DNA from 3 places in the Marinobacter sp. SBS5 genome. Region 1 is predicted to be linked to each of the others. Evidence: predicted binding sites of a transcription regulator. Region 1 holds the regulator's gene; each other region holds the start of a gene.

Region 1 (6,996 bases):
CTACGTAATCCATCATAACGAGGCTCCTTTAAGGCCGAAGTCAGCGACGGAATCACGAGCCGGGTAATGGAAGGGGACCGGACCGTCTGGCTCACCGCTCAAAAACTGACGAACCAGCTCCGATGGGTGGTTACGCAATTCGTCCGGCGTACCCGTGCCAATCACCTTGCCATCGGCAATGATGCACGCGTAATGGCAAATACTCAGGGATTCCGGCACATCGTGAGACACCAGCACACTGGTCAGACCCATCGAGCTATTGAGATCTCTGATCAACTTAACCAGCACACCCATTGCGATCGGATCCTGACCGGCAAAGGGCTCGTCGTACATAATCAACTCCGGATCAAGCGCTATGCTTCGGGCCAGCGCTACACGCCGGGTCATGCCACCGGAAAGCTCTGAAGGCATCAGATCCCGGGCGCCACGCAGCCCTACCGCTTCCAACTTCATCAACACGATATCGCGGATCATGTCTTCCGGCAGGGAGGTATGTACGCGCAGCGGGAAAGCCACGTTCTCGAACACGCTGATATCCGTGAACAGTGCACCACTCTGGAAGAGCATGCCCATCTTTTCGCGCAGGCGGTACAACTCCTTCCGCTTGAGTTTCGGAACTTCGTGACCCGCCACCATGACCTGGCCTGAATCCGGCTTGAGTTGTCCGCCGATAACCCGAAGCAGCGTCGTCTTGCCGGTGCCACTTGGCCCCATAATGGCGGTAATCTTACCCACAGGAATATCCAGGGTAATACCATCAAAAATGCGCCGACCGGAGCGGGAAAACACCACATCCTTTAGCGTAATGTATGCAGATGACTCCATAATCCATCCTTTTCGAGGAGCGCCTACATTAAGATAAGCGTCGCCTGACCTCAATCTCAGGTTATTAAAATGTACTGATTGCAACGTTCAGATGTCCTGAACATTGGCAGCCCTACCGGGTATCAATGGTATACTTTCTGCCATAGTCATCCGTCCCGATAACAGGGCCGGGTTCACAGACCGACCGAGCAAAGCCAGCCGAGATGACAGATTCAAACTCTTCAAGTTCCCGGGATTACCGCAACTCAGCCGTTCGGGCCATCCGGATTGAACGGGATGCAATCGAAGCACTCGAACACCGTATCAATGGCGAGTTCAGCCGTGCCTGCGACATCATCATGGCCTGCAAAGGCCGAGTCGTGGTGACAGGGATGGGCAAATCCGGCCACATCGGCAACAAGATTGCCGCCACTCTGGCCAGCACCGGCACGCCCTCTTTTTTCGTGCACCCGGGTGAAGCCAGCCACGGTGATCTCGGCATGATCACCCCGCAAGACGTGGTTATCGCCATCTCCAACAGCGGCAGCACCAGCGAAGTCGTCACTATTCTACCTTTAATCCGGCGAATGGGCGCGCCCCTGATCAGCATGACGGGCAACCCGGACTCTTTACTCGCAAAAGAAGCCGAGGCCAACCTGGACGTCAGTGTCGCCAGTGAAGCCTGCCCACTTGGGTTGGCCCCCACATCCAGCACCACGGCCACACTGGTGATGGGTGATGCTTTAGCAGTCGCGTTGCTGGAAGCCCGCGGGTTCAGCGCGGAAGACTTCGCTTTTTCTCACCCGGGCGGCCGGCTGGGGCGACGCCTACTGCTGCGCGTTTCCGACATTATGCACACCGGCGACAAGGTTCCCCGTGTACTTGAAACCACCACCCTGAGCGGCGCACTTCTGGAAATAACCCGCAAAGGTCTGGGCATGACCACCGTCGTGAACGCCACTGGCGAGCTGACCGGCATCTTTACCGACGGCGACCTGCGCCGAACCTTGGACAAATCCGTTGATGTGCACACCACCGCCATCGCTCAGATCATGACGCGCAACGGTAAAACCATTCAGGCAGATCAGCTGGCGGCCGATGCGCTCAACATTATGGAAGAGCTAAAAATCAACGCCCTGCCGGTGACTGATAGCGAAGGCAATCTGGTCGGCGCCATCAACATGCACGACCTGTTGCGGGCGGGGGTTATCTGATGCCAGAACTGACACCACCACTCAGCCAACACTGGAGCGATGAACTCCGCACCAAAGCAGCGACCATCAAACTGGTCGCCTTTGATGTTGACGGCATAATGAGTGACGGCAAGCTCTATTTCAGCGCCAGCGGCGATGAACTGAAAACCTTCAACATTCTGGATGGTTTGGGGCTGAAGCAGCTGATGAACGCTGGCATCACCGTTGCCGTAATTACCGGCAGGCGCTCTCCTCTAACCGAAAAACGCATGAACGACCTAGGCATCAGCCACCTCATGCAAGGGCGGGAAGACAAGAAAATTGCCCTGCAAGAGCTGGTGGCCAACATGGACATCACACCAGAGCAGATCGCCTACATGGGCGATGATTTGCCAGACCTTCCTGCACTGCAATTCGCCGGCCTTGGTATCACCGTCCCGAACGGTTACTGGCTGGTTAGACAGCATGCAGATTACTGCACCACGGTTGCCGGCGGCAGTGGCGCAGTGCGAGAAGCCTGCGACCTGATTCTCTGGTCGCAAGACCGACTCACAACAACCCTCGCACCCTATGTGAGCGAAGCGCTGTGATCACTCGACTGTTCAGCCCCGGAAAAGGCAAAGCGTGGGCCAGAACGCTGGCGTTGGGCGGCACGATAGCAGCCACCCTGTTTCTCATGTGGCAAAGTGAGGAACCACCAGGCAGTCAGGACGACGCCAAAGAGCTTCGCGGGCCGGCGGAGCCAGACGGTTTTATCATCCAGGCGGATTACCGGACCTGGGACGCACAGGGCAACCCGAAAATTCGCATGACCAGCCCTCGCATCGAGCAGTTCGAACGCAACAACCTCGCCGCCATGGAGAAGCCCCGTGCCACCCTGCATGGAGAAGGCGACCCGGTGCCGTGGAATATTGAGGCGGATCAAGGTAGCCTTCTGCAAGACGATGGGCTAGTTAACCTGAACGGTAACGTTGTCATCCATCGACAGCTTCAAGGCTCTGATACCACCTTCAAAACCAACGAGCTAACCCTGAACAATACCGAGGGTACCGTGTACACCGATCAACCGGTGACCATCATCGAGCCCCACGGAACCACCAAAGCAACAGGCATGAAAGCCTGGCTAGACGACCGAATTCTGGAACTCAATTCCCAAGTGGAAGGGCATTATGATCCCATCAGGTAACCGACTTCTTTTTCCGCTGATTATGGCAGCCGCTTTTCTGGCCAGCCCGGCAGCAGCCTTCACGCTGGACTCCGATGAGCCCATCAAAGTCAGCGCCAACTCTGCACGCCTGGATGACAGCGCTGGCACAGCCATCTACACCGGAGCCGTAGAACTGGTGCAAGGCAACGTTAAACTGGATGCGGAACGCGTCGTTCTTTATCGCAGCCCTCAAGGCCTGAGCAGAATTGAGGCGAGCGGCAGCCCCGCCCATTACCGCCAGCCATCGCAGGACGAAACCGCCGTCATCAATGCCGAAGCCCGGAACATCACCTGGTCGGCGAAAGACAGCCAGCTTACCTTTGAGCGAGAAGCCTTGATCGAGCAAGGTGGCAGCACCTTTCGGGGTGATATTATCCACTACGACACCGTGAATCGGGTGGTCACCGCAGAAGGTGGCAACGTTGAGGGTGAAGGCTCAGGCCGAGTAGAAATGGTGATTCAGCCGCGCAGTTCAGGTCAATAACAGGAAGGTTCTGATGGCAGTTCTCAGGGCCAGTAATCTGGCAAAAAGCTACAAGCAGAAAAAAGTGGTTCTGGACGTTTCTCTGGAAATTCGTTCCGGCGAAATTGTTGGCCTGCTGGGCCCCAACGGTGCCGGTAAAACTACCTGCTTTTACATGATTGTTGGACTGGTGCCCGCGGACCACGGCCGCATCACCATAGACAACAACGATATTACCCCCCTCCCCATGCATGGACGTGCGCGAAAAGGCATCGGTTATTTGCCTCAGGAAGCGTCGGTATTCCGCAAGCTGACCGTGCGCGACAACATTATGGCCATTCTGGAAACTCGCAAATCGCTGTCTAAAGCGGATCGCGAAGCCAAACTGGAAGAGCTACTCGAAGAGTTTCACATTACCCACATTCGCGACAGCGTGGGTATGGCACTTTCGGGCGGTGAACGTCGTCGGGTAGAGATTGCTCGGGCTTTGGCTATGGAGCCCGCGTTCATTCTTCTGGATGAGCCCTTTGCCGGAGTTGACCCTATTTCGGTCAGCGACATAAAACACATCATCCGACATCTTCGCGACAAAGGCATCGGCGTTCTCATTACCGACCACAACGTACGCGAAACGCTCGATATTTGTGAGAATGCCTACATTGTCTCTGGTGGCCACATCATCGCATCGGGCAACGCGGATGCCATTCTTGCCAACCAGCAGGTGAAAGAAGTTTACCTTGGAGACGAGTTCCGACTATAGACAATCGCAGACCTGAAAGCCGGGCTGATTGTTTTGCTGAACGCTAGCAAGTAAACTCGGCAGGGTACTTGCTTAAATTGTTGGGCATGCGCTGCAAGTTACCAGCACACAACAATTTTTTTCATTCGCAAGCAATGCTATATATCAGGATACAGGCACGTTATGGATTTTGAGCCATGGTTATGAAAGCTTCATTACAGCTTAAAATGGGCCAAAGCCTGACCATGACCCCCCAGCTGCAACAAGCCATACGGCTACTGCAGCTTTCCACGCTGGACCTTCAGCAGGAAATTCAGCAGGCACTCGATTCGAACCCAATGCTGGAAACCTCCGAGGACGACGATCAAACCGACTCGAATGAGCAGCGAGAAAGCAGCCAGGACGACCAGCACGAGACTGCTTCTGCTGCTCAAGAAGACCAAAGCACAGACTCGCAAAGCTCGGATTGGGACGAATCAGAAACCGCGCCTGACTGGTCTGCCGAAGACCAAACGCCGGACACCATCCCAGACGACCTACCTGTCGATACGGCTTGGGACGACATCTATCAATCGGCGCCAGCCCCTGCAAGCCGGGGTGAAGACGAACACGACTCCGATTTCGAGACCCGCAACTCCCCGAGCGAAACGCTACACGACCATCTTGAGTGGCAACTGAACCTGACTCCGTTAAGCGAAAGGGATCAGGCGATCGCACACGCTCTGCTGGATGCTGTGGATGACCGAGGCTATTTGACGTCATCCATCGAAGAGATCCATTCGGGCCTGTTTGAAGATTCCGAAGACGATCCGCTCGAACTCGACGAAGTTCAGGCTGTCCTGCGCCGACTGCAGCATTTTGATCCTCCAGGTGTATTTGCCAAGGACCTGCAAGACTGCCTGATGATCCAGCTGAACCAGCTGCCGCCTGAGACCCCTTGGTTGCGCCAGGCAAAATTGGTGGTTACTCAATTCCTGCATTTACTGGGCAACCGGGATTATGCTCAGCTGCTGCGCCGTAGCCGCTTGAAAGAAGACCAATTGAAAGAAGTGTTGGCGGTGATCACCAGCCTGAATCCCAACCCCGGCGACAGCATCGACCGCACAGAACCGGACTACGTGATTCCGGATGTCATCGTGCGCAAGCACGAAGGTCGCTGGCGAGTAGAGCTTAATCCGGAAATTGCGCCGCGCATTCGCGTCAACGCCAGCTATGCTTCGCTGATTCGGCGGGCCGACAGCAGCGCTGACAACACCTACATGCGCGACCAACTGCAAGAAGCCAAGTGGTTTATCAAAAGCCTTCAGAGCCGCAACGAGACCTTGCTCAAAGTTTCCACTCGCATTGTTGAGTACCAACAGGGCTTTCTGGACCATGGCGATGAAGCCATGAAACCATTAATTCTCTCGGACATCGCTCAGGCCGTGGATATGCACGAGTCGACCATATCCCGGGTCACCACTCAAAAATACATGCATACCCCGCGGGGCATTTTTGAGCTCAAGTACTTTTTCTCCAGCCACGTGGGCACTGCCGAGGGTGGAGAATGTTCCTCAACGGCGATTCGTGCGATGATCAAAAAACTGATTGCCGACGAAACACCAAAAAAGCCATTGAGTGATAGCAAAATTGCAGCCATGCTAGGAGAACAGGGAATCAATGTTGCCCGACGTACGGTAGCCAAGTACAGAGAGGCGATGCACATCCCTCCCTCGAACGAGCGTAAGCGTTTGGTTTAAGGATTCGTCAGCACAAGAGGTGCTGACACTCAGTCCGGCAAAAGCCGGCTATATGACAACAGGAGAAGCCTATGCAACTCAACATTTCAGGCCATCATGTAGAACTGACTCCCGCACTAAAGGATTACGTAACCACCAAGTTTGATAAGCTTGAGAGACACTTTGACCACATCAGTAATTGTCAGGTGACACTGCAAGTTGAGAAAGTTCGCCAGATGGCCGAAGCTACCCTCCACGTAATTGGTGGCGAAATTCACGCAAAGGCTGAAAGTGAGGATATGTACGCCGCTATCGACGGCTTGGTCGACAAACTCGACCGCCAAATCCTCAAGCATAAAGAGAAAACAGTTGCTCGGATGCAAGGTAACGGTTAACGCGCTCTTTAGCGTGAAACCGAACCGGGCGTTTCAATAAGACGTGCTGCGGCAGGAGTATCCGGCCGCAGCCTTTTTTTTACGGAAATGAAGTCGATCTATGACCGATTCATCCCTGACCATCGACAACATTCTGGCTCCAGAACTGACTCTGTGCCGGGTTGCGGCGTCAAGCAAGAAGCGTGTACTGGAGTTTATCGCTGAACACATTCATCAACAGGATGAAAGCCTCAACGATACAGATATCTTTAACAACCTGGTGTCGCGGGAGCGGCTGGGCAGTACCGGTATTGGCGAAGGCATAGCTATCCCCCATTGCCGTCTGGACGGGCTGGATAGAGTCATCGGCGTATTGATGACACTGGCCGAACCGGTTGACTTCGATTCCATCGACAGCCAACCGGTTGACATTGTTTTCGCCCTGGTTGTCCCCAGAGAGGCGACTAGCGAACACTTGGAGCTGCTCAGTCAGCTTGC
Region 2 (6,996 bases), 620 kb from region 1:
ATGGACAAGCTCGACATGGTGCTGATGATGTCAGTCAACCCTGGCTTCGGCGGCCAGAAGTTCATTCCCGGCACCCTCGACAAACTGCGGGAAGCGCGCAAGCGCATTGACGACAGCAACTACAACATCCGCCTGGAAATCGACGGCGGTGTGAAAATCGACAACATTCGTGAAATCGCAGAAGCCGGTGCCGACACCTTCGTAGCCGGTTCCGCCATCTTCAACACCCCGGATTACAAAGCCACCATCGACGCCATGCGCGAAGAGCTGGAACAGGCCCGCAAGGTGATTGTCTAATGAGCCTGAAAGGCTTGTTTAACCCCCGCTGGCCTGCAGCTGCCCTGTTTGACCTGGACGGCACATTGGTGGACAGCGCGCCCGATCTGGCCGCTGCCATCGACGAGATGCTCACCAAACTGGGCCGGAGCCCGGCCGGGCTTGAGAAGGTGAGAAACTGGGTCGGCAATGGCGCCAGCGTTCTGGTGCGCCGCGCACTGGCAGGGAAAACCGACTGGGAGCCCGCGTCACCCAAAGACGACGCCCTGCACCCGGATGCGCTGGGACTTTTCTACCAGAGCTATGCCAAACTGAACGGCCGCCACGCGGTGGTGTTTGATGGTGTATTCGAATGCCTGAATCACCTGAAAACCAACGGCTGTCGCATGGCCGTGGTCACCAACAAACCCGACCAGTTTGTTGCGCCCTTGCTGGAGCAAACCGGACTGGCGCCCTATTTCGAACTGTTCGTGGGCGGTGATACCTTAGACGTGAAAAAACCGGACCCCGCTCCGCTGCTGCACGCTATGGAAAAACTGGGCAGCACGATAGGCACCACAGTGATGGTGGGTGATTCCGCCGCAGACGTGAACGCGGCCCTGAAAGCAGGCATGCCCTGCGTTGCCGTGCGCTATGGTTACAACTTCGGCGCCTCCATCGACAGCCTCGGCGCCGATGCGGTGGTGGATTCGCTGACCGAGCTTTTATAAACACGCAGACCCGAATTCAGGAAACGACAAGATGACACCTGAGCACTTCTCCAGACTGGCCCAAGACGGCTACAACCGGATTCCGGTGTACCGCGAAGTACTGGCTGATCTGGACACACCTCTGAGCACCTACCTGAAACTGGCCAGTGGCCCGTATTCCTATCTGTTCGAATCCGTTCAGGGTGGTGAGAAGTGGGGCCGTTACTCCATCATCGGCCTGCCCTCGCGAGAAGTGCTGAAAGTCTACGATCACCGCATTGAAGTGAGCCAGAACGGCAAGGTGGTGGAACAAGCCGAAGTGGAAGATCCGCTCGCCTTTGTCGATGAATACCAGAAGCGCTTCAACGCGCCGGACCTGCCCGAGCTGCCCCGCTTTAACGGCGGACTCGTGGGCTACTTCGGGTACGACACCGTGCGCTACATCGAAAAGCGCCTGCGCAAGAGCTGCCCGCCCGACAAAATTGGCACCCCGGACATCCTGCTGATGGTGTCGAACGAAATCGTGGTATTCGACAACCTGCGCGGCAAGCTGCATCTGATCGTGCACGTTGACCCGGCCATTGAAGGTGCTTACGAACAAGCCCAGGCTCGCATCAACGAACTGGAAAACCAGCTGCACCGCACCACCGCCGACGCGCCGCGTACCCCAGAACATCTACGAGGCAAAACCGTGGACGAAAGTGATTTTGTCTCCGGTTTCTCGCAAGACAAATTCGAAGCCGCGGTCGAAAAAATCAAAGGCTACGTGCTGGACGGCGACGTGATGCAAACCGTCATCTCCCAGCGCATGTCAATCCCGTTTGAAGCGCCCCCACTGAACCTGTACCGCTCGCTTCGAGTACTCAACCCGTCGCCGTATATGTATTTCCTGGACTTGGACGACTTCCACATTGTGGGTTCATCACCGGAAATCCTGGCTCGGGTAGAAGACGAGGAAGTAACTGTGCGCCCCATCGCCGGCACCCGCAAACGCGGCGCCACCGATGCTCAGGATAACGCACTGGAAAAAGAACTGCTGGCCGACCCGAAAGAAATCGCCGAGCACCTGATGCTGATCGACCTGGGCCGCAACGACGCTGGCCGGGTGTCAGAAACCGGCACGGTGCGCCTGACCGACAAGATGATTGTGGAACGTTATTCCCACGTAATGCACATCGTCTCTAACGTCACCGGCCGCCTGAACAAAGACATCAGCTGCCTGGACGTACTGCGCGCCACCCTGCCCGCAGGCACCCTGAGCGGCGCTCCGAAGATTCGGGCCATGGAAATCATTGATGAACTGGAACCGGTGAAACGTGGCGTGTACGGCGGGGCTGTGGGATACCTGTCGTTCAACGGCAACATGGACACCGCTATTGCGATCCGCACCGCCGTAATCAAAGACAACACCCTGCACATTCAGGCAGGCGCCGGCGTAGTCGCTGACTCAGTACCTCGCCTGGAATGGAAAGAAACCATGAACAAGGGCCGGGCCATCTTCAAGGCCGTCGCCATGACTTACAACGACTACGACCACTAACGCCCGATACGAATTACCTGCCGATCAGTTCGCTGACGGCAGGTTTCCTCCCAACATATTCTCAACCACGGCGGCGTTGTAGAACGCTTCCACGGTTTGAATCTTATCGTCCCGAACCCGGAACCAAACCGCCAGACGCACATCGCCAATCTGCTCGAAGTAGGTCTGGTAATCCAGAATCGCAAACACATGCTCGCCGTCGGCACTGAGCTGGCGCAGCACCAGATCTTTCTGGATGGCCACCATACCGAACTGGTACGACACCATATCATCGCGATTCAGGAAACGCATGTTCGGGCCGACATACTCGAAGCCCTCTTCAGCCAGCAGCGTCTTTGCCTGATCCAAACGCTGACCATGAACGTCAGCGATAAATTGCGCCACAATGTCTTTCGGCTGCATGACTAAAAACTCCGATTATTATTAGCGTGAAATAGGTGCACTACAGACACTTCGAATTCGCTCGGCCGGCACCCAAAGCTGCTCAATCAAATACACCTTGAACGACTCATCAAAAGGCTGATCCGCCACGGCTTTCTGCATGCAAAGCATCCAGGCATCGCGGTCTTCTTCGCCCACGGGCAAATGCCGATGAACCATAGGAATGTTGATGCTACCGAAATGTTCCGCATAAAGCCTTGGCCCGCCTAACCAGCCCGATAAAAAGTAAGCCAATTTGGTGCGGGATTCGGTTAAATCCGGCCGGTGCATCGCCAGAATCTTCCGGGCTTCGGGAAGTGTTTCCATGTAATCGTAAAACGCGTTCACCAACCGGGTAATGCCTTCCAACTCCCCGGCGGCGCGGTAAGAGGTGTCACCCTGACCGTATTGCAGTGCTTCAGAATTCAAACAACTCACCTCAACTCTTGCGTGACACTACCGCCTTCCGTGTATCAGTTAGTCACTGAGCCCCGGAACGTTTTGGCATCAAATAGAAAAGAACGAAAGCAACTAAAAACAAGGCTGGAATATCGCCCAATAGGTTCGCGCGCTCGGCTTCATCCATAAGCGCTTGCACGAGCATAATGCCAGCGTGCACAACACTGGACCAAATAGTAAACCAGATAAGACTGGCATGTTCCATCGGTGCTTTAGCAGCACGAATCAAAAACACGCCGAGCGTAATGTACATACCCATGATCATTTGTTCGTATTCGGGCTGCGCCGGTTCCCAGCTCCAACCGGAGGGCCAAACAACCATCATCATGGCGGGGACACCAACTATGAAAATCACCCCGAAGACATACAGGGCAACACTGAGGTACTTGGTTTTTTGAGCATCTTGCATGGCCGTTCTCCAGCATTTGTTGGTCAATAACAATGCCAAGCAATGCCTTCCGAATACGTGCCTCGTTGTTGCTCACACTCCGTACAGAGCGGCAGGAAGTGCACCATCCCCTATGCCGACACAGCCGCTGGCTCTATACAGACCAGTCACGAAAACAGCTCAGAGAACGAACATCATTAAGTTTAGGGTAGTTCGTTAACCCGTGGGGCACCACTTTGGGGGGTAGTGCCTAGAGCGCACTACTGGTTCACTACCATCTCAAAACCACCGTAAATCAGCCGGCTGGCATCAAAGGGCATCGGGTTTTCCAGCATGCGGATATCTTCCCCAATCGCCTTCATGCCAACATCTCTTACCTGCCGGGACGGCCAGATCACCCAAGAAAACACCACGGTTTCGTCTTCACGGCATTGCACCGCCAGCGGGAAGGATGTTTTTACGCCTGCCGGCACATCGTCGCCCCAACACTCAACCAACCGGGTGGCGCCGTGCTCTTTAAACAACTGCGCCGCTTCCGTAGCATGGCGAATGTACTCTGCTTTATTCTTGGTAGGCACTGCGGCCACAAAGCCTTCTACGTAGTCCATCACTTCCCCCTTGAAGCTCACCCGCTTCATGCCGAATAGCCGCTGCAGCGGCTTATAGAAGAAAACTCACAAAATAAAGAGTAGTTCTCTCGCTGGGGGTGCACCATATTTTGGCGGAACACCAGCTTGAGCGACGAAGCGCTCTGTTAGCCGGAAAACTCTGAGGCCAGCATCGAGTACATCGCCTGATCGACATACCGGCCATACAAATACTCCCGCTCCCGAAAACCCTGCTCGACCAGTGCCTTCACCGCCAGCGCCATGATGCCCTTGCCTGAATAAGATTGGCTCAGCCAATACCCAAGGCTACCGGTGCGATTTGCCAAATCGAAAGGATGAAAGCCGCACACCCCGCATAAAATCGAGCCCGAGAAAATGGCGTACTGCGGGCCTTGGCCGGATTGGAATTGGTTAATTGCCGATTCGAGGAAGGATTCGGAATCTACCGGCGACTGGGTTGCATCGACCCAGGGCAACCATTCGCGCAGGTGTTCGCGATTGCTGTCTACGAGGGGGAATAGCTCGTCTTTGTGGTCCAAACTGAGCAATTTCAGCTCGAGGGATTCGGCTATGAGCAACTTGTTCTCCAAACGATCGCGTAATACTAAAACCGGCTCTTGGCCTGCTGCACATTGCTGACCCAGAAAGGCCTGAAAACAACTATAAACCAGCAGTTTACATCGGAAGAATCAACGTAGAATGTTTATGCAAGGCGCAGCAAATTTATGCTCAATCCTTTGTGTCGAGATCTTTAACACTTATGCATTACCAATACATTTTTTTATTTGCAAACCCCTGATAGTTGGCATTTACACCTAAACTGGCTTCAAGCTTGCATTCCAAAAGTTAAGCTTCACAGCTGCAAAAAGAACGAAAAAGCTCTGTAAAGCTTTCCCTTTTGCCGATGGAGAAAGGCCATGAAAACCAAACTAGCACTATTATCGACAGCTCCCTTATTGATGTTTGCGTTAACCGCTCAAGCAGTGCCGGTCACATACATTGCAGCCGACAATAATGTGTCTTCGCTAGCGCAAATGGTGAATTCTCAAGCCGCAGCCAGCGACTTCCTATCTGTCGCAGGCGCACTCGACACCTACGATTTTGAGTCACCGCTTCCAAGCAATCTCACAATAACCGGAGGCAGCACCACGAACAATTCTGGCTGCGGGGCACCGTGTGGCTTTAATACAACGCCGGGTGGAGGCTTTTTCCGATTGCTTTATGGCGGAATGGTAACCTTTAGCTTTACGGATCCGGTAGATGCATTTGGTTTCTATGTAAACGGCCTTCAGACTGACATTGTGCCTCAGCAAACGATCACATATGTCGACGGCTCCTCAGCCACTCAAACCATTGATTTTCCGTCAGCGACTGGCGGCGGTGGCGCTTTCGTGGGCTTTATTGATTTCGGCCAGCTCATATCCAGCGTGACCTTCAACGCGACCAACGACATTCTAGGCTTCGATGACCTCCGCTTTGGCCGGTCTGTTTCCGACCCCGGTGACCCAGGTAACCCCGGCGATCCTGTCAGCGTGCCCGAACCTGGCTCATTGGCCCTTCTAGGCCTTGGCCTACTGGGCTTAGGCATCTCTCGCCGGAGAAAGCTGAACGCCACCTCCTGAACATCTATTCTGGATGACCCCTGTGACAGGCCACTCCCTGAATGCGAGCCAAAACTCGCATTCAGGGGTTTGCCTCATCATCCCTACCGTCCAACACAGAACATTATATCGAACGCCTTAAAGGCAACGACACCCGCACCATTCTGCATACACAACATCCAGGCATCGCGATCTTCTGCACCCACCCCACAGGCAAATACCTTCCAATTCGCCGGCGACGCGTTGGTTCAGGTTCAGGTTCAGGTTCAGGTTCAGGTTGAGCAATAACAGAGATAAGTATTACCACCTACAAAAAAGCTGATCGCGACCAAATTTCATGCAATACTCAGCCTTCATACCAAAAGCGGCCGAAGAATGACCTCTTTAAAGCGAACCATTTGCATACTGACTCTACTACTGACATTTGGCGGCTGCAGCAGCAACAAGAGCATTCAGTTCGAAGGAGAAGACCTCGAAACCTCCGCTTACGACGGCACCCTGGCCCGCGTTTCGATTTACGGCATTAATGATGGTTACGACTCTGCCGACGGCGATGTTCTGGCGGAGCTACAGACTGTCGCCAAAGAGAAGCTACAGGGCAACCGCAGCCTTTTCAGCGGCTCTCGCGACAAGCTGTACATTTTAAAAATTAAGGCCTCCCCTTCAGAAAGCGGTGTGGAGTGTCTCAATACCAAATTCAGCCACACCTCAGAAGGCACGCTCGACACCCATTTCACGTTGGCGACTCTGGAACGGACTCCCCAAACGTTATTCGATGTGGAGATCGAGACAAACGGCCGCCACGAAGTTTCAACGTTCTCCGATGTCAAAGACTGGATAAACTGTGGAACGGTAACCGCCATCGCGACCGATGCCATCTCCCGAAGCATCCGTATATTTGATCTCTTGATCAAAGAGGCCAACGGCCTGGATGTCACACGTGAACTGGAAACGGTGAAAAACGACGAAGATATAAACGGTAGCACCATTGTTATGAAAGCCGTCAGCAAAACGC
Region 3 (6,996 bases), on a different contig from region 1:
AAGTGCTTACCTTCTTCTTCGCTTCGAACCTGGTTAGCAAGAACCCTAAAGCGATCCGTTCCGTAATCACGGTTCATCAGCTTAATGAGTGCATACACATCCGTTATCGAGGTCGGCTCATCGCAAACAACCAGCAAGAGCTCTTGCGCTGCGCGCAAGAAACTAACGACAGACTCGGAGATACCGGCGGCGGTGTCCACTATCAAAACGTCAATCTGGTCACCCAGCTCGCTGAACGCATTGATCAAGCCTGCATGCTCCATGGGACTAAGCTGTGTCATTCGCTGCGTACCGGAAGAGGCAGGCACGATTTTGATACCGCCAGGACCATCCACCAGCACATCTTTCAGATCACACTCACCACTGAGCACATCGTGCAAATTTTTATTGGCTGTTACGCCTAGCAGCACATCCAGATTACCCAACCCCAAGTCGGCATCGAGTACAACAACACGGCGGCCTTTTTCTGCCAACGCTATCGCCAGATTGACCGACACGTTGCTCTTCCCGACACCGCCTTTGCCGCCGGAAACCGCAATAACCTGAACCGGATGTGGTTTGCTCATACTGTTTATTGTCTCTTACTGCGTCGTTAACGGGCTTTATGCCGGTGTCTGTTGCTGTGATGGTTACGCCAATGCGCCTTCAACAGCGTCCTGAGAATGCTGCATCGCTCTCAGACGCTCGACGCCCATACGCACCAATGGAGCCGCCTCTGCCCGATGCAGGTCTTCCGGTATTTTTTGACCGTCTGTGTACCAAGCCACCGGCAGACCGGTTTCCATCACAAACCCTAGAGATTCTCCTAGGGTAAGCGCTTCGTCAATCTTGGTCACGATGCAGCCGGCAAGGTCTGCCATCTTATAGCAATGCCAAACGGATTTCATAATACGCGGCTGACTGGTGGCGGACACCACCAAATGTGTACGAATATTGTGATCACTGCGAACCAGTTCAGCCAGCTGCTCCTGATACCCACGGTCGGCACTGGTTAGTCCGGCGGTATCAATAAGCACGAGATGACGGTCTGAAAGCTCATCCAGAATGTCATCCAACGAGTGGCTTTCATCAACCACTCGCACCGGCACATTCAAAATTCGCCCAAACACGAACAACTGCTCATGCGCGGCAACCCGATAGCGATCGGTCGTAACCAACGCCAAGGAGTCTGCTCCGTGCTCCAATACATAGCGCGCAGCCAGTTTACCAATTGTCGTTGTTTTACCCGACCCGGTCGGGCCCACCAAGGCATAAACGCCTCCAGCTTCCAACCAATCCTCGCGCGCCGTTCTAATCCCCGTCGCGACCATCTTCAATGACGCTTTCCAACCGTCTTCCAGTCGACCATTTCGATGCTGCCGAGAAACCGATCCGGCCAACTCGGTTCCCAAACCAAACTCTTGCAGCCGTTCACTTAACAGCTGCTGCACGGCGTTTTTGCCCCCTCCCTCTGAGGGCGCGCGCGCATCTGCAGCCGGTGCGGCTTGAGCGCCCATCAACTCACGCAAAGAGCTGATCTCGGCTTTCATCGCAGCCAACTCGTCAGAGTAACCCGGCGACTGTTGCGAGCCTCGCACGCCAGAACCCTGACCAGTTACTAAACTCGCCGAAACATCCGCTTCGTATTCAACATCCTCGTGCAGCGACACCTGAGGATACCTGGCACCTGACGCTGCACGCTTTTCCCGAACTTCCTGAATCCGGCTGCGAGTTCGGCTCAGCTCATCCTCAAGCCGGCGATGCTGGTCTGCCTGCATTTCAGCCAAACGGGAGCCGTTAGTGGCTTCCGCCGCTTTCTCACCCAAACTTTGGCGAGCCATGTTTTCGTCATAATCCAGAGCCGTCACAATTTCGACGCCCCCATCCACCCGGCGATTGGACAAAATAACGGCATCCGGCCCCATTTCGTGACTGACCTGCTTCAGGGCCTCGGCCATGGACTGAGCAAAAAACCGTTTAACTTTCATAACTTCCATCCTCTATCGCCGAGATGAACTCAGCTGACCGCGTTGCTTTATCCGCCATTACTGACCGACAGAAGCAACGATCGTGATCTGTTTGTTATCCGGAATCTCTTGGTACGAAAGCACGTGCAAGCGCTCTACCCCGTAGCTGGCAAACTTCGCCAAGCCAGGCCGCAACGGCCCGGAGACCAACAGAATGGCTGGCTTGCCTAACATTTCCTGGCGCTGCACGCTGTCTTGCAGCGAACGTTGCAGCTTTTCCACCATGTTGGGCTCTAGCACCATGCCAATATCATCCTGTCCGCCGGATTGTTGACTCTGCTGAACAGACTTAAGCAACATCTGTTCCAAGTCAGGATCCAGAGTGATCACCGGGATTTCGGCATCATTGCCACAAATGCTTTGCACGATCATTCGGCGCAGCGACTGGCGTGCTAACGTGGTAAGCAGTTTCGGATCCTGACTCTTCGGATGAACATTGACGATAGCCTCGGCGATCGAACGCATGTCACGAACAGGCACTTCTTCTTTCAGTAAATTCTGCAGCACTTTGAGTAATATGCTGATGGAGATGGTGGTGGGCACCAACTCTTCCGCCAGTTTTGGGGAGATTTTTTCAAGCTGATCCAGCCACTTTTGCGCCTCGTCGTGGCCAATCAATTCGTGCGCATGCTTCTGGAGAATCTGATTCAGGTGCGTGGCCACCACGGTACTGGCATCTACTACAGTATAACCAAGCGTCTGGGCCTGATCTTTTTGCTCAGACTCAATCCAGATGGCATCCAAACCAAACGCAGGGTCTTTCCCAGCGATACCCTCGACTTTTCCGAACACCTGCCCCGGGTCAATGGCCAGTTCGCGCTCGGGATGAATCTCGGCCTCGGCAATGGTGACGCCCATCAGCGTTATTCGATACACGTTCGGCATCAGATCCAGGTTGTCCCGGATGTGCACGGACGGCATCAGAAAGCCCATATCTTGGGACAATTTTTTCCGCACACCCTTTATGCGACTAAGCAACTGGCCACCCTGGGACTTATCCACCAAAGGAATCAACCGGTAGCCAACCTCCAGCCCGACAATGTCGACGGTCGCGACATCATCCCAACCCAACTCACGGGTTTCTCCCAGCGCCGGCAAGGCTTGCCCGTCACCACCGCGATCAGGAACAACCTCGCCACCCTGGCGAGGCACCGCACCGGGCATACCACCCCGCCCGGCAAACACACCGTCTTCCTCGACCGTTTGACTCTGCTTTTTCCAAACAAACCAAGCGGCCACAGCAGCCAGCAATCCCAGCCCAAGGAATGCCACATGAGGCATTCCCGGAATCAGGCCCAACAAAATCAAAATGCCCGCTGCGATACCCAGCGCTTTAGGCGCGCTGAACATCTGCTGGAGAATCTGCCCGCCCATATCCTGACTGGAGGTCACTCGGGTCACCATAATGGCGGCGGCAGTGGATAACAGCAGCGAAGGAATCTGAGCAACCAGACCATCACCAATGGTCAGCAGCGCATAGCGCTCCATCGCGAGCGTAAAGTCCAGGCCGTGCTGAACCATACCAATGGCCACACCACCGATGATGTTAATGGCCAGAATGAGCAAGCCGGCAACCGCATCGCCTTTAACAAACTTCGATGCACCGTCCATGGAACCGTAGAAATCGGCTTCCTGAGCAATTTCTGAACGACGAGCTTTAGCCTCTTCCTGATTGACCAAACCCGCGTTGAGGTCCGCATCAATGGCCATTTGCTTACCCGGCATGGCATCCAGCGTGAAGCGCGCGCTCACCTCGGACACCCGGCCGGCACCCTTGGTCACCACCAGGAAGTTAATGATCATCAGTATCGCGAACACCACCAAACCAACAGCGTAGTTGCCACCAATCAACACGGCACCAAAGGACTCAATCACCTTACCAGCGGCATCGCCACCTTCATGACCATTGAGAAGAACAATCCGGGTAGACGCTACGTTCAAACCAAGGCGAAGCAGCGTTGCGACCAACAGCACCGTCGGGAAGGAAGCAAATTCCATAGGCCGAAGCGCATAAACACACACCAGCAAAATAACAATCGACAGAGTGATGTTGAAAGTGAAAAAGACGTCCAACAAAAAAGCGGGCACGGGCAAGATCATCATGCCCAACAAACCCATCAGCATCAGCGGGACACCGAGATTCCCTCGCGTCAGAGTTTTGACGTTATTCAGAACGAACGCTCTGTCCATACTGCCTGCTTCTCCGGATCACTGTACTTTGAGGCCATTTGGGGTAACCACCGGGTCGAAAATCTGACGCGACACCCCTGCATGAATACCGTGTCGCAAGATCTGTACCATCCCCTATAAATTTTATGATTTCTCGCCAACAGATCGCCTGACGTGAGCGCCTGGATACGGTATCCTTTCGCCGTTTGACTGATCAAAATCCAAGCCAGAAAATCCGAACCCACAGGTGACCCCGATGCCTATCCACGAAGTGAAGCACCCACTGATCCAACACAAGCTCGGCCTAATGCGCCGCTCAGACATCAGCACCAAAAATTTTCGTGAACTGGCTCAAGAAGTTGGCGCACTGCTGACCTACGAAGCGACTAAAGATTTCACCCTGCAGGAAGAAACGATTGACGGCTGGGCCGGACCGGTAACGGTAGAACAAATACACGGTAAAAAGATCACCATTGTCCCCATCTTAAGAGCAGGCTTGGGCATGCTGGATGGTGTACTCAGCCTGATCCCTGTCGCACGAGTAAGCGTTGTCGGTCAGATCCGTAACGAAGACACTCTCGAGGCGGAAACCTATCTGGAAAAACTGGTAGGTGAACTGGACCAACGTACCGCGCTGATCATCGACCCAATGCTTGCCACTGGCGGTTCCATGATTTCCACCATCGACTTGCTTAAACAAGCCGGCAGCACCGAAATCCGCGCTCTGGTCTTGGTTGCTGCACCGGAAGGCGTCGAAAAAGTCCTGGAAAAACACCCGGACGTTTCCATCTACACAGCCTCCGTCGATGATTGCCTGAACGAAAAAGGCTACATCCTGCCGGGTCTCGGCGATGCGGGAGACAAGATCTTCGGCACCAAACAGAAGGATGTTTAAGAATGCAGGACATCACGACTGACTCAACCTGGAAACAGGCCATAGCCGGGTCGCAAATGCTATTAGTCGCCTTCGGCGCACTGGTACTGATGCCACTGATCACCGGGCTTGATCCGAACGTTGCGCTGTTCACAGCCGGTATCGGCACACTGATCTTCCACGTCGTGACTGGCGGTCAGATCCCTATCTTCCTGGCCTCCTCCTTCGCCTTCATTGCCCCGATTATGGCCGCCAAAAGCCAGTTCGGTCTGCAAGAAACCCTAGGCGGCCTAATGGCAGCGGGTATCCTCTACATCATCCTCTCCGGCGTCATCCGCTTGCGCGGAACCGGCTTCGTCACACGCCTGCTGCCGCCGGTGGTGATTGCTCCGGTGATCATGACCATCGGCTTGGGCTTGGCCCCCGTTGCCGTGCACATGGCCTCCGGCCGCACCGGTGATGGCGGCACACAACTCGTGCCAGAAGACACCGCACTGGTGATCGCGATGATCTCACTGCTGGTGACCATCATCATGACCGTCTGGGCAAAAGGCATCTTCCGCCTGATCCCGATCATGATCGGCATCATCGTTGGCTACATCCTCTCCGCCTTCGCCGGCATCGTCGACACCACCGCCATCCAAGAAGCCGCCTGGTTCGCCGTCCCGAACTTCGTCGCACCCGCCTTCAGCTGGGGTGCCGTCTTGTTCATGATCCCGGTCGCAATCGCCCCGGCCATCGAACACATCGGCGACGTACTGGCCATTGGCAACGTCACCCGCAAAAACTACCTAGAAAAACCCGGCCTGCACCGCACGTTGCTGGGCGACGGCCTAGCCACCAGCGCTGCTTCCATGCTCGGCGGACCACCCAACACCACCTACTCAGAAGTCACCGGCGCAGTCATGCTGACCCGCAACTTCAACCCGAAAGTCATGTGGTGGGCCGCAGGCACAGCCATCGTACTGGCCTTCGTCGGAAAATTCGGCGCAGCCCTGCAAACCATCCCGGTCCCCGTCATGGGCGGCATTCTGTGCCTGCTGTTCGGCTCCATCGCAGTGGTCGGCCTGAACACCCTGATCCGCCACCAAGTCGACCTGTCCCAGTCCCGTAACCTCGTTATCGTGGGCGTCACACTGGTCTTCGGCATCGGCAACATGGTGTTGGGAACGCTGGAAGGCATTGCACTGTGCGCAGTCGTCGCGATTGTATTGAACTTGGTACTCCCCGGCGAGAAAGAAGCATGGGGCAAACGAATTCAAGAGGGCAGCGTAGAATAACTCGCCCTCAGTAATTCCTATACTGGCCAAGCCAGGAAGTGCGGCGCTGGGCCGCCCTCCCAAAAATATCGAAGGCCAAGGATGGCCTGAGAAAAGCGCGCATGGGTGAGGCAAGCGTTTATGAAGCGAAGCTTCATGCGCAGCCGAACGACAGCAATCTACGATTGCTGGCCGGACCCGCTTGCGGGGGCTAGTAGCGGTTTTTGGGAGGGAGGTCTAGTGCCACACAGCACCAAACTTTCAGGCTACTTTTGCCCCACTCCCCCAAGAAAAATCAAAGATCGCGCCGCATCTCCGGCGGAATAGGAAAGTCCGGCATCCCAGGCTTAGGCCCACGCCCTTTCCGGAACTGCCGCAACTGAAACACATAAGCCAACACCTGAGCGATCGCCATATACAGCCCGTCAGGAATCTCCTCACCAATATCCGAATTATAATAAACCGCCCGAGTCAAAGGCGGCGTACGCAACACCTCCACCTTATACTCCCGAGCCACCTCCATAATCTTGAACGCCACCTCATCAGCGCCCTTCGCCACCACAACCGGTGCCCCCATCGCATCCTGATCGTACTTCAACGCCACCGCATAATGCGTCGGGTTGGTAATCACCACATCCGCCGTTGGCACATCCTGCATCATCCGGCGCTGGGCCATCTCTCGCTGCAG

What was found. Region 1 encodes sigma-54, which starts transcription at its own class of promoters, with help from an activator protein. Its sites were predicted from a motif close to ANTGGCATNNANNTTGCTNT; they were not measured.
Region 2: the regulator sigma-54 is predicted to act here: its motif matches at 5,200-5,219, upstream of ACNQ6O_RS01550 (PEP-CTERM sorting domain-containing protein).
Region 3: the regulator sigma-54 is predicted to act here: its motif matches at 4,289-4,308, upstream of flhA (flagellar biosynthesis protein FlhA).

Annotation. Positions count from the first base shown of each region.
Region 1 covers NZ_JBLWAZ010000001.1:944,525-951,520, reverse strand. Annotated here, with positions in the region: gene mlaE (lipid asymmetry maintenance ABC transporter permease subunit MlaE) at 1-16, opposite strand, end outside; gene ACNQ6O_RS04565 (ABC transporter ATP-binding protein) at 13-825, opposite strand; gene ACNQ6O_RS04560 (KpsF/GutQ family sugar-phosphate isomerase) at 1,029-2,018, shown strand; gene kdsC (3-deoxy-manno-octulosonate-8-phosphatase KdsC) at 2,018-2,587, shown strand; gene lptC (LPS export ABC transporter periplasmic protein LptC) at 2,584-3,183, shown strand; gene lptA (lipopolysaccharide transport periplasmic protein LptA) at 3,167-3,688, shown strand; gene lptB (LPS export ABC transporter ATP-binding protein) at 3,702-4,427, shown strand; gene ACNQ6O_RS04535 (RNA polymerase factor sigma-54) at 4,604-6,145, shown strand; gene hpf (ribosome hibernation promoting factor) at 6,217-6,519, shown strand; gene ptsN (PTS IIA-like nitrogen regulatory protein PtsN) at 6,620-6,996, shown strand, end outside.
Region 2 covers NZ_JBLWAZ010000001.1:329,486-336,481, reverse strand. Annotated here, with positions in the region: gene rpe (ribulose-phosphate 3-epimerase) at 1-297, shown strand, start outside; gene ACNQ6O_RS01585 (phosphoglycolate phosphatase) at 297-986, shown strand; gene trpE (anthranilate synthase component I) at 1,018-2,505, shown strand; gene ACNQ6O_RS01575 (nuclear transport factor 2 family protein) at 2,530-2,907, opposite strand; gene ACNQ6O_RS01570 (group II truncated hemoglobin) at 2,929-3,354, opposite strand; gene ACNQ6O_RS01565 (DUF6632 domain-containing protein) at 3,407-3,793, opposite strand; gene ACNQ6O_RS01560 (DUF1428 domain-containing protein) at 4,033-4,380, opposite strand; gene ACNQ6O_RS01555 (GNAT family N-acetyltransferase) at 4,527-4,958, opposite strand; gene ACNQ6O_RS01550 (PEP-CTERM sorting domain-containing protein) at 5,298-6,002, shown strand; gene ACNQ6O_RS01545 (hypothetical protein) at 6,357-6,996, shown strand, end outside.
Region 3 covers NZ_JBLWAZ010000003.1:465,854-472,849, forward strand. Annotated here, with positions in the region: gene ACNQ6O_RS09250 (MinD/ParA family protein) at 1-566, opposite strand, end outside; gene flhF (flagellar biosynthesis protein FlhF) at 630-1,967, opposite strand; gene flhA (flagellar biosynthesis protein FlhA) at 2,025-4,196, opposite strand; gene upp (uracil phosphoribosyltransferase) at 4,432-5,070, shown strand; gene ACNQ6O_RS09270 (uracil-xanthine permease family protein) at 5,073-6,329, shown strand; gene flhB (flagellar biosynthesis protein FlhB) at 6,604-6,996, opposite strand, start outside.